Regions from separate parts of the Pseudomonas sp. 3B-A001-10F genome, predicted to be linked through region 1. Evidence: predicted binding sites of a transcription regulator. Region 1 holds the regulator's gene; the other holds the start of a gene.
What was found. Region 1 encodes sigma-54, which starts transcription at its own class of promoters, with help from an activator protein. Its sites were predicted from a motif close to ANTGGCATNNANNTTGCTNT; they were not measured.
Positions count from the first base shown of each region.

Region 1 (5,368 bases):
TAAGTGAGGTCGCGGTGGCGAACCTGGACGTTCTTCAGGGTTTTCTGCAGGGCCTGACCCAGACGTTCGGTCAGGTAGACGGAGCGGTGATGCCCGCCGGTGCAGCCAATGGCAATGGTGACGTAAGCGCGGTTGCTCGCGGCGAAGCGCGGCAGCCACTTGTGCAGGTAGGTGAAGATGTCCTGAAACATTTCTTCGACCTCCGGCTGTGCCGCCAGGTATTCAGCCACCGGCGCATCGAGACCCGATTGCGCGCGCAGTTCCGGCTTCCAGTACGGATTGGGCAGGCAGCGCACATCGAACACCAGATCCGCATCCACCGGCATGCCGCGCTTGAAGCCGAAGGACTCGACCAGAAATGCGGTCCCCGGCTCCGGCTGGTTCAGCAGACGCAGCTTGATGGAGTCGCGCAATTGGTACAGGTTCAGATTGGTGGTGTTGATCTTCAGGTCCGCGAGGTCGGCGATCGGGCCGAGCAGGGCGGTTTCATCCTGGATCGCCTCGGCCAGTGAGCGGTTGGCGTTGCTCAGCGGGTGACGACGGCGGGTTTCGGAGAAACGCTTGAGCAGGGTTTCTTCGTCGGCGTCCAGATACAGGACGTCGCACTGGATGTGTTTGGCCCGGACATCTTCAAGCAGTTCTGGAAAGCGTGTCAGGTGGCTCGGCAGGTTGCGCGCATCGATGGACACGGCTACCAGCGGCTGCGCCAGTTCCGTGTGAATCAGCGCGCGTTCGGCCAGTTCCGGCAGCAAGCCTGCAGGCAGGTTGTCGATGCAGTAATAGCCGTTGTCCTCAAGGACATCCAGAGCCGTACTTTTACCCGAGCCGGAACGGCCACTGACGATGATCAAGCGCATGATTAGTGCCCGTTCTGCTCGTCCAGGACAACCTGATACAACGCTTCATTGCTTGGAGCGCTGCGCAGTTTTTCACGCACTTCCTTGCGATCGAGCATGCTGGCGATCTGGCGCAGCAGCTCCAGGTGCGCATCGGTGGCAGCCTCCGGGACCAGCAAAACAAACAGCAGGTCAACCGGTGCGCCGTCAATGGCGTCGAAATCAATCGGAGCATCAAGGTGCATCAGCGCACTGATCGGTGCTGTGCAACCCTTGAGGCGGCAGTGAGGAATGGCGATGCCGTTGCCAAAACCGGTGGAGCCGAGTTTTTCACGGGCAATCAACGCCTCGAAGACATCTTGCATCTCCAGATCCGCCACTTCGCGGGCGATCAGGTTGGCAATTTGTTCGAGGGCTTTCTTTTTACTGCCGCCCGGCACGTTCACAAGGGAACGGCCGGGGGTCAGGATACTTTCAAGTCGGATCATGGAATGGGGGGTTATCGACCGGTCGCGCCCTGGAGGAGGCTCTGGGTCTTTTCCTTATGCTTTTTGAGTTGACGATCCAGCTTGTCGGTCAGTAGGTCAATGGCGGCATACATGTCGTCATGCTCGGCATTGGCAACCACTTCTCCGCCGGGAATATGCAAGGTGGCTTCGATTTTCTGCTTCAGCTTTTCGACGCACATCGTGACTTGCACGTTGGTGATCTTGTCGAAATGGCGCTCTAATCGGTCGAGTTTTTCGTTGATGTAGGTGCGCAGAGGTTCGGTCACTTCCAGTTGGTGTCCACTGATGTTGACTTGCATACAGCTTCTCCTTCGTTGCCAGTGCATAAAGCGGCAGGCTGGATAGCCTGCCACTGGAACGCTGTAACGTGGCTTACATCAACCGCTTGCGTTCGCTCGAAGGCGCGATCCCGAGGGATTCGCGGTACTTGGCGACGGTGCGGCGAGCCACCTGAATGCCTTGTGCCTCCAGTAAACCAGCGATCTTGCTGTCACTCAACGGCTTTTTCTGATTTTCCGCGGCAACCAGTTTTTTGATGATCGCGCGGATCGCCGTGGACGAGCATTCGCCGCCTTCGGAGGTGCTGACGTGGCTGGAGAAAAAGTATTTCAGTTCATAAATACCGCGCGGGGTATGCATGAATTTCTGCGTTGTCACCCTGGAAATGGTCGATTCGTGCATGCCGACCGCTTCAGCGATGTCGTGCAGAACCAACGGCTTCATGGCCTCGTCGCCGTACTCCAGAAAGCCGCGCTGATGCTCGACGATCTGGGTGGCTACTTTCATCAGGGTTTCGTTGCGGCTCTGCAGGCTCTTGATGAACCAGCGGGCTTCCTGCAACTGATTGCGCATGAAGGTGTTGTCGGCGCTGGTGTCGGCACGGCGGACGAAACCGGCGTACTGGGCGTTGACGCGCAGACGCGGCACCGATTCCTGATTCAGCTCGACCAGCCAGCGCTCGTTGTCCTTGCGCACGATGACGTCAGGGACAACGTATTCGGCTTCAGTGGATTCGATTTGCGAGCCAGGGCGCGGATTGAGGCTTTGCACCAGTTCGATGACCTGGCGCAGCTCGTCTTCCTTGAGCTTCATGCGGCGCATCAACTGGCTGTAATCGCGGCTGCCGAGCAGGTCGATGTAATCGCTGACCAAACGTTTCGCTTCAGCCAGCCAAGGCGTCTTGGCGGGTAGCTGACGCAATTGAAGCAGCAGGCATTCACTAAGGTTGCGCGCGCCAATACCAGCGGGTTCGAATTGCTGAATGCGGTGCAGGACGGCTTCGATTTCATCGAGTTCGATGTCGAGTTCCGGATCGAACGCCTCGAGGATTTCTTCGAGGGTTTCGTCCAGGTAGCCCTGATTGTTGATGCAATCGATCAGGGTGACGGCGATCAGGCGATCGGTGTCGGACATCGGTGCCAGGTTCAGCTGCCACAACAGGTGGCTTTGCAGGCTCTCGCCGGCGGACGTGCGGGTGGTGAAGTCCCATTCGTCGTCATCGCTGCTGGGCAGGCTGCTGGCGCTGGTCTGATAGACGTCTTCCCAGGCGGTATCGACCGGCAGTTCGTTGGGGATACGCTCGCTCCAGTCGCCTTCCTCCAGGTTGTCCACCGTGGGCGCGGTTTCCTGATACGAGGGTTCCTGGATCTCGGTGTTGGGCTTCTGTTCGGCGTTGTCGGCCATGGGGTCGGAATTGTCGAAGTCTTCGCCTTCTTCCTGGCGTTCGAGCATCGGATTGGATTCCAGCGCCTCCTGGATTTCCTGTTGCAGATCCAGGGTCGACAATTGGAGCAGGCGGATGGCCTGTTGCAGCTGCGGTGTCATCGTCAGCTGCTGGCCCATTCTCAAGACTAGCGATGGTTTCATGGCAGGGGCTTAACACCTTATTCGCCGGCGCTATGCGCCATCCACTACAGGGCGCCGGGGCGCCAAACTTAAGCAAATTATATGCCTGAAACTGAAGTGTTTGCCTAGAGCGCTGTAACAATTAAAGCGTATTAATTCCTGCTTGAATCGATACAGCGCCCGGGCGGCGCACCGGGCACTGTTACGCTTACAAGCGGAACTCGTGGCCCAGATACACTTCCTTGACCAGATCGTTGGCCAGGATGGTTTCTGCATCGCCTTCGGCGATCAGTTGACCATCGTTGACGATGTAAGCGGTTTCGCAGATGTCCAGCGTCTCACGGACGTTGTGGTCGGTGATCAATACACCGATGCCCTTAGCCTTGAGGTGGTGGATGATCTGCTTGATGTCGCCGACCGAGATCGGATCGACACCGGCGAACGGTTCGTCGAGCAGGATGAATTTCGGTGCCGTTGCCAGCGCGCGAGCGATTTCCACCCGGCGACGTTCACCACCGGACAGGCTCATGCCAAGGTTGTCGCGGATGTGGCTGATGTGGAATTCCTGCAGCAGGCTTTCCAGCTCCTTGCGACGGCCGGCCTTGTCGAGCTCCTGACGGGTCTCGAGGATGGCCATGATGTTGTCGGCCACCGACAGTTTGCGGAAGATCGACGCTTCTTGCGGCAGATAGCCGATACCGGCCTTGGCGCGACCGTGCATCGGCTGGTGGCTGACGTCCAGATCGTCGATCAGCACGCGACCCTGATCGGCCTGTACCAGGCCGACGATCATGTAGAAACACGTGGTCTTGCCGGCACCGTTCGGGCCGAGAAGGCCGACGATCTGGCCGCTGTCGATCGACAGGCTGACGTCACGCACGACCTGGCGGCTTTTATAGGCCTTGGCCAGGTGCTGAGCTTTCAGAGTTGCCATTACTGGGTTTTCTCGTCGGTTTTCTTCTTCGGCTGGATCACCATGTCGATGCGCGGACGCGTTTCGGTGACCTTGCTGCCGGTAGCGCGACCAGCGCTGGCCAGTTTCTTCACGGTGTCGTAGACGATTTTCTCGCCCTGAGTGACGTTGCCGTCTTTGTCGACGACCTTGGCCTTGTCGATCAGCACGACGCGGTTTTGCTGGGCATGGTATTGAATCGTCACGCCGTAGCCTTGAACCGGTTTGGTGTCGCCCTGGGTTTGCAGCTGCTCGAAATAAGCCAGGTTGCCCACGGAGGTCACTACGTCGATATCTCCATTCGGCGCGCGAGTCATGGTGACGGTGTTGCCTTTAACGATCATCGAACCTTGGGTGATGATCACATCACCTTTATAGGTGGCGATGCCGTTCTTGTCGTCCAGTTGGGCGTCGTCGGCCTGAATGCGGATAGGTTGCTGCTGATCGTTCGGCAGAGCCCAGGCGCTCACGCTTCCCAGTGCTGCGCCCAGACTGAGCAAAATAGGGAGGGTTTTAACGAGCCTCATACTGTCCTCTTACGTTCGATAGCAGGTGTATCCTGCTTTCCTTCAGGTACGCTTTCATTCCAACGCCAGTCGATACACCGCCAGCGCCGTCGATTCTAACGGGTTGCTCGGTCTGCGCATATTCCTGCTGCGGGAACACGGTCATGCGAGTGGACGTGATCAGGATGTCACGCTTCTTTTCATCGGTGCGCGCAACGCGTACCGAGTCGATCAATTCGACTTCGGTGCCGCCTGAGTTCACTTCACCGCGCTCACTGGTCACGTGCCACGGAAATTCTGTTCCGCGATACATGTTCAGGTCGGGTTTGGTCACGAGCGTGACGTCGGTTGCCTTCACGTGCTCGGCTTTTTCGGACGTCATCTCATACTGCACCTTGCCATCCGGCAGGTATTGCAGGGTATGCGTGTTGGTTGCATACCAGTCGATAGGCGTTTCAACCGAGGTGACCGGTGGTTTGTCGAGAAAGCGTTCCGGGCTGATATTCCAATAGCCGACCGCTGCGAAAATCGCAGCGATGCAGCCGAACAGCAGGAAGTTACGAAATTTTTTGCTGAACATGGTTTGGCTCACAGGTACGCGGCGTTGGCCGCATCGAGGCGGCCCTGGGCGCGCAGGATCAATTCGCAGAATTCGCGGGCGGCGCCTTCGCCACCACGGGCGCGGGTAACGCCATGGGCGTGCTCGCGGACGAAATCGGC
Region 1 covers NZ_JBQYFW010000032.1:9,843-15,210, reverse strand. Annotated here, with positions in the region: gene rapZ (RNase adapter RapZ) at 1-857, opposite strand, end outside; gene ptsN (PTS IIA-like nitrogen regulatory protein PtsN) at 860-1,324, opposite strand; gene hpf (ribosome hibernation-promoting factor, HPF/YfiA family) at 1,336-1,644, opposite strand; gene AC0ZWN_RS23340 (RNA polymerase factor sigma-54) at 1,718-3,211, opposite strand; gene lptB (LPS export ABC transporter ATP-binding protein) at 3,399-4,124, opposite strand; gene lptA (lipopolysaccharide transport periplasmic protein LptA) at 4,124-4,669, opposite strand; gene lptC (LPS export ABC transporter periplasmic protein LptC) at 4,656-5,228, opposite strand; gene AC0ZWN_RS23320 (KdsC family phosphatase) at 5,237-5,368, opposite strand, start outside.

Region 2 (5,368 bases), on a different contig from region 1:
GGTGAACGCCAGGGCGTGCTTGAAATTCTTGAACAGGAAAACTTTCTCCAGCTGCATGATGCTGTCGCGGACTTCGATGTTCCAGTCAGGGATCTGCTTGATCAGGATCGGCAGTTCTTCGTCGCTGACTTGTGGCGCATCGGCGCGGCAGGCTTCGCAGTGGGCTTGGTTCAAAGTGGACATGGTGTATTCCTGAATCGAGTGTGTTTTTTTTATTAAAACGTTTGAGCTGTCAATGCCGTCACGCTAAACCAAAGTGGCGGCGACGGACAGGCTCAATTGTCAGCAAAAGTCGCGGTTCACGCGGCTTTCGGTTTCGGCGGAAACTTCGGTGCGTGCAGACCCAGCTGCATGCCTTGGCGAACCATGGCCATGATGTCTTCATGGGCCACGTCGAACAGGCGCTTGAGGTTCGGCAGGACAAAGTACAGCGGTTGCAGGATGTCGATGCGATACGGCGTGCGCATGGCTTCGAGCGGATCGAACGCCTGATGCTCAGGTTCGTCCGACAGCGAATAAACGGTTTCTTTGGGCGAGGACAGGATGCCGCCGCCGTAGATGCGTTTGCCTTGCGGGGTGTCGACCAGGCCGAACTCGATGGTCATCCAGTACAGGCGCGCCAGGTACACGCGTTCTTCCTTGGTGGCCTGCAGGCCGAGTTTGCCGTAGGTGTGGGTGAATTCGGCGAAGTACGGGTTGGTCAGCAACGGGCAGTGACCAAAGATCTCGTGGAAAATGTCCGGCTCTTGCAGGTAGTCCAGCTCTTCGCGGGTACGAATGAACGTAGCCACCGGAAATTGCTTGCTGGCCAGCAGTTCAAAAAAGGTCTGGAAGGGGATCAGTGCCGGCACGCGGGCGACCTGCCAACCGGTGGTCTCGCCGAGCACCTTGTTGATCTCACCGAGTTGCGGAATGCGGTCGTGGGGCAGACCGAGTTTTTCGATACCGTCCAGATACTCCTGGCAGGCACGCCCTTCAATCACTTTCAGTTGGCGAGTGATCAGCGTGTTCCACACCGCATGTTCTTCGGCGGGGTAGTCGATAAAACCTTGCGCATCGGGCTCGCGGGCCACGTATTGCGTCTGCTTCATACTGCTCTCCTGCTAGGGGAATTCGTTCTTGTTATGTCCAGCGATGGATTCAGAATTACCTGAGAGCGATGTGGTTTGCAGTAGGTTGATCGCGATGCACGTAGGAAAATTCGCCTGAATTTGTAAAGTAATCGTTACGCTTTGACGGATATATCGCGTTTGCGGCTATTCGTAGGTTTGAAAAGGCCGATGGCTGTCACATAATCTTGACAACTATCTGCGTGCCTCGGCAGAAAAATGGGCTCCGGGCGCACCGCAATACCTGTGGGAGTGAGCTTGCTCGCGAAAGCGCTGGGTCTGACACATCAATGCTGGATGTGCTTACGCCTTCGCGAGCAAGCTCGCTCCCACAGGGTCGGTATTCAACTCCCAATCTTGTCGGGCCTTATATATGCGCATCAAAGTCCACTGCCAGAACCGCATCGGCATCCTGCGCGACATTCTCAACCTGCTGGTTGCCTACGGGATCAACGTCGCGCGCGGTGAGGTCGGCGGTGAGCATGGCAACGCGATCTATCTGCATTGCCCGAACCTGATCAACATCCAGTTCCAAGCGTTGCGCCCGAAATTCGAGGCGATCGCCGGGGTGTTTGGCGTCAAGCGGGTTGGGCTGATGCCCAGCGAACGTCGGCACATGGAGTTGAATGCGCTGCTCGGCGCGCTGGAGTTTCCGGTGCTGTCGATCGACATGGGCGGCTCGATCGTGGCGGCCAACCGTGCGGCGGCGCAGTTGCTCGGTGTGCGCGTCGATGAAGTGCCGGGTATTCCGCTGTCGCGTTACGCCGAGGATTTCGATTTGCCAGAGCTGGTGCGCGCCAACAAATCGCGAATCAACGGCATGCGGGTCAAGGTCAAGGGCGACATCTTTCTGGCCGACATCGCGCCGCTGCAATCGGAGCACGACGACAGTGAGGCCATGGCCGGTGCGGTGCTGACCTTGCATCGCGCTGACCGCGTTGGCGAGCGTATCTATAACGTGCGCAAGCAGGAACTGCGTGGCTTCGACAGCATCTTCCAGAGCTCGAAAGTGATGGCCGCCGTGGTGCGCGAAGCACGGCGTATGGCGCCGCTCGACGCTCCGCTATTAATTGAGGGCGAAACCGGTACCGGCAAGGAATTGCTTGCGCGCGCCTGTCACCTCGCCAGTCCGCGTGGGCAGTCGCCGTTGATGGCGCTCAACTGCGCAGGCCTGCCGGAGTCGATGGCCGAGACTGAGTTGTTCGGTTACGGCCCGGGCGCGTTCGAAGGTGCACGCGCCGAAGGCAAGCTCGGGCTGCTGGAATTGACGGCGGGCGGCACGCTGTTTCTTGACGGTGTCGGTGAGATGAGCCCGCGTCTTCAAGTGAAGTTGCTGCGCTTTTTGCAGGACGGTTGCTTCCGCCGGGTCGGCAGTGATGAAGAGGTTTACCTGGATGTGCGGGTCATCTGTGCGACGCAGGTCGACTTGTCGGAGTTGTGCGCGCGCGGCGAGTTTCGCCAGGATTTGTACCACCGCTTGAACGTGCTCTCCCTGCACATCCCGCCGTTGCGCGAATGCCTCGACGGGTTGACGCCGCTGGTCGAGCACTTCCTCGATCAGGCCAGTCGGCAGATCGGTTGCACACTGCCGAAACTGGCGCCGGCGGCGATGGATCGCCTCAGTCATTACCACTGGCCGGGCAACGTGCGGCAACTGGAGAACGTTTTGTTTCAGGCAGTTTCGCTGTGCGATGGCGGCACGGTGAAGGCCGAACATATTCGTCTGCCGGATTATGGCGTGCGTCAGCCGCTTGGCGATTTCTCGCTGGAAGGCGGGTTGGACGAGATTGTCGGGCGATTCGAAAAAGCGGTGCTGGAGCGGTTGTATTCCGAGCATCCGAGCAGTCGGCAGTTGGGTAAGCGTTTGGGGGTTTCGCATACCACCATTGCCAACAAGCTGCGTGAATACGAAGTCGGCAAAGAGTCGGGCAGCACGTGATCGTTCCCACGCTCTGCGTGGGAATGCAGCCCGGGACGCTCCGCGTCCCAAAGCGGACGCAGAGCGTCCATTGAGGTATTCCCACGCGGAGCGTGGGAACGATCATTCGAGGGATTGCCGCCAAGCGGCATAACACCGCCGGTTTTTCGACTTCGATACATTTCAAATTTCCCCTCGCCATCCCCCAAGTCCTTTGTTTGCCGGGCCTTTGTGCGCCAGAAAAAAGTTGGTCTGCAAATTGCTTATGGCTCAGCAGTACAGCGGTGGGCGGCAAACGTCCGGCATGCAGAGGAAAGAGTGTGGACAAGTACCTTTATGTGGCAATGACCGGCGCCAGCCAGAACGCACTGGCGCAGAAGGCTCATGCCAACAACCTGGCGAACATCTCCACCAACGGTTTTCAGCGCGACCTGGAGCAGGCGCGTTCGATGCCGGTGTTCGGTGACAGCTTTCCGGCGCGTGCGTTTGCCATGAGCGAACGGCCCGCCACCGACTTCACTCCGGGCTCGCTGGTGCAGACCGGTCGTGACCTCGACGTTGCGGTCACCGGCAATGGCTGGATCGCCGTGCAGAACCCGAACGGCGGCGAAAGCTACGTGCGCACCGGCAGCCTCAACGTCGACGCCCTCGGCGTATTGCGCGCCGGCAACGGTATGCCGGTGATGGGCAATGGCGGTCCGATCGCCGTGCCGCCCGAGCAGCAGATCGAAGTCGGTGAAGACGGCACCATCAGTATTCGTGCGATGGGCGAAGGCCCTCGTGTCATGGCGGAGGTCGACCGGATCAAGCTGGTCAACCCGGACATCAAGAACATGAACAAGGGCCTCGACGGCTCGATCTATACCAAGGACGGCCAGCCTGCGCCGGCCGATGCCAACGTCAAACTGGTGTCGGGTTTCCTGGAGTCGAGCAACGTCAACGCCGTTGAAGAGATGACCTCGGTGCTGGCCTTGGCCAAGCAGTTCGAGTTGCACGTCAAGATGATGAACACCGCGAAAGACGACGACCAGGCCATGGCTCGGGTCTTGCAGATCAGCTAATTATCAGAACGTCGCGCCGAAAAACAGGCGCACGAGGAGAATCGAATGCTTCCGGCTCTATGGGTTGCCAAAACCGGTCTGTCCGCCCAGGACACCAACCTGACCACCATTTCCAACAACCTGGCGAACGTGTCGACCACGGGTTTCAAGCGTGATCGTGCCGAATTCCAGGACTTGCTCTACCAGATCAAGCGTCAGCCAGGCGCTCAGTCGACTCAGGACAGCGAACTGCCGTCGGGTCTGCAACTGGGTACCGGTGTGCGCATTGTCGGCACCCAGAAAAACTTCACCGCCGGCAGCCTGCAAACCACCGAGCAGCCGCTGGACATGGCCATCGACGGTCGCGGTTTCTTCCAGATCCTGCAGCCGGACGGCACCACGTCCTACACCCGTGACGGTACCTTCCACCTCGATTCCAACGGCCAGATCGTCAACGCCAGCGGTTTCGCTCTGGAACCTGCCATCGTTATCCCGAACGATGCGCAGACCTTCACCGTTGGCCGTGACGGTACTGTGTCGGTGACCATTGCCGGTAACCCGGCAGCGCAAGTGATTGGCAACCTGCAAACCGCCGACTTCATCAACCCGGCCGGTCTGCAAGCAGTGGGTAACAACCTGTTCCTGGAAACTGCCGCTTCCGGCGCGCCGCAAGTCGGCACTCCGGGTCTGGCCGGTTTCGGTACCACCCTGCAGAACACCCTGGAAACCTCCAACGTCAGCACTGTTGAAGAGATGGTCAACATGATCACCACTCAGCGCGCGTACGAGATGAACTCCAAGGTGATCTCCACCGCTGACCAGATGCTCTCGTTCGTAACGCAGAATCTGTAATCAAGTCTATGAGGCGGCCATGAGGTCGCCTGCAACACCGTGAGGTAGGGTCATGAATCGCTTTGTATCTGTTCTGGCATTGAGTGGGGTCGTCTCGCTCGCGGGCTGCGTCGCTCCGACGCCCAAGCCCAATGACCCTTACTACGCCCCGGTGTTGCCGCGCACGCCGTTGCCGGCTGCCGCCAATAATGGCTCGATCTATCAGGCCGGCTTCGAGCAGAACCTGTACAGCGACCGCAAGGCTTTCCGGGTCGGTGACATCATCACCATCACCCTGAACGAGCGCACGCAGGCGAGCAAGAACGCCAATTCGCAGATGGACAAGAACAGTGACAACAAGGTCGGTCTGACCTCGCTGTTCGGCTCCAGCCTGACCACTAACAATCCGATTGGGGGCAACGACCTGAGTCTGAACGCCGGCTATAGCGCCGACCGTTCGACCAAAGGCG
Region 2 covers NZ_JBQYFW010000022.1:80,028-85,395, forward strand. Annotated here, with positions in the region: gene AC0ZWN_RS19590 (4a-hydroxytetrahydrobiopterin dehydratase) at 1-183, opposite strand, end outside; gene phhA (phenylalanine 4-monooxygenase) at 300-1,091, opposite strand; gene AC0ZWN_RS19600 (sigma-54-dependent transcriptional regulator) at 1,483-3,048, shown strand; gene AC0ZWN_RS19605 (flagellar basal body rod protein FlgF) at 3,348-4,088, shown strand; gene flgG (flagellar basal-body rod protein FlgG) at 4,134-4,919, shown strand; gene flgH (flagellar basal body L-ring protein FlgH) at 4,972-5,368, shown strand, end outside.
Region 2: AC0ZWN_RS19605 (flagellar basal body rod protein FlgF) is a predicted target of sigma-54. The motif match lies at 3,274-3,293, and genes of this name have one in related genera.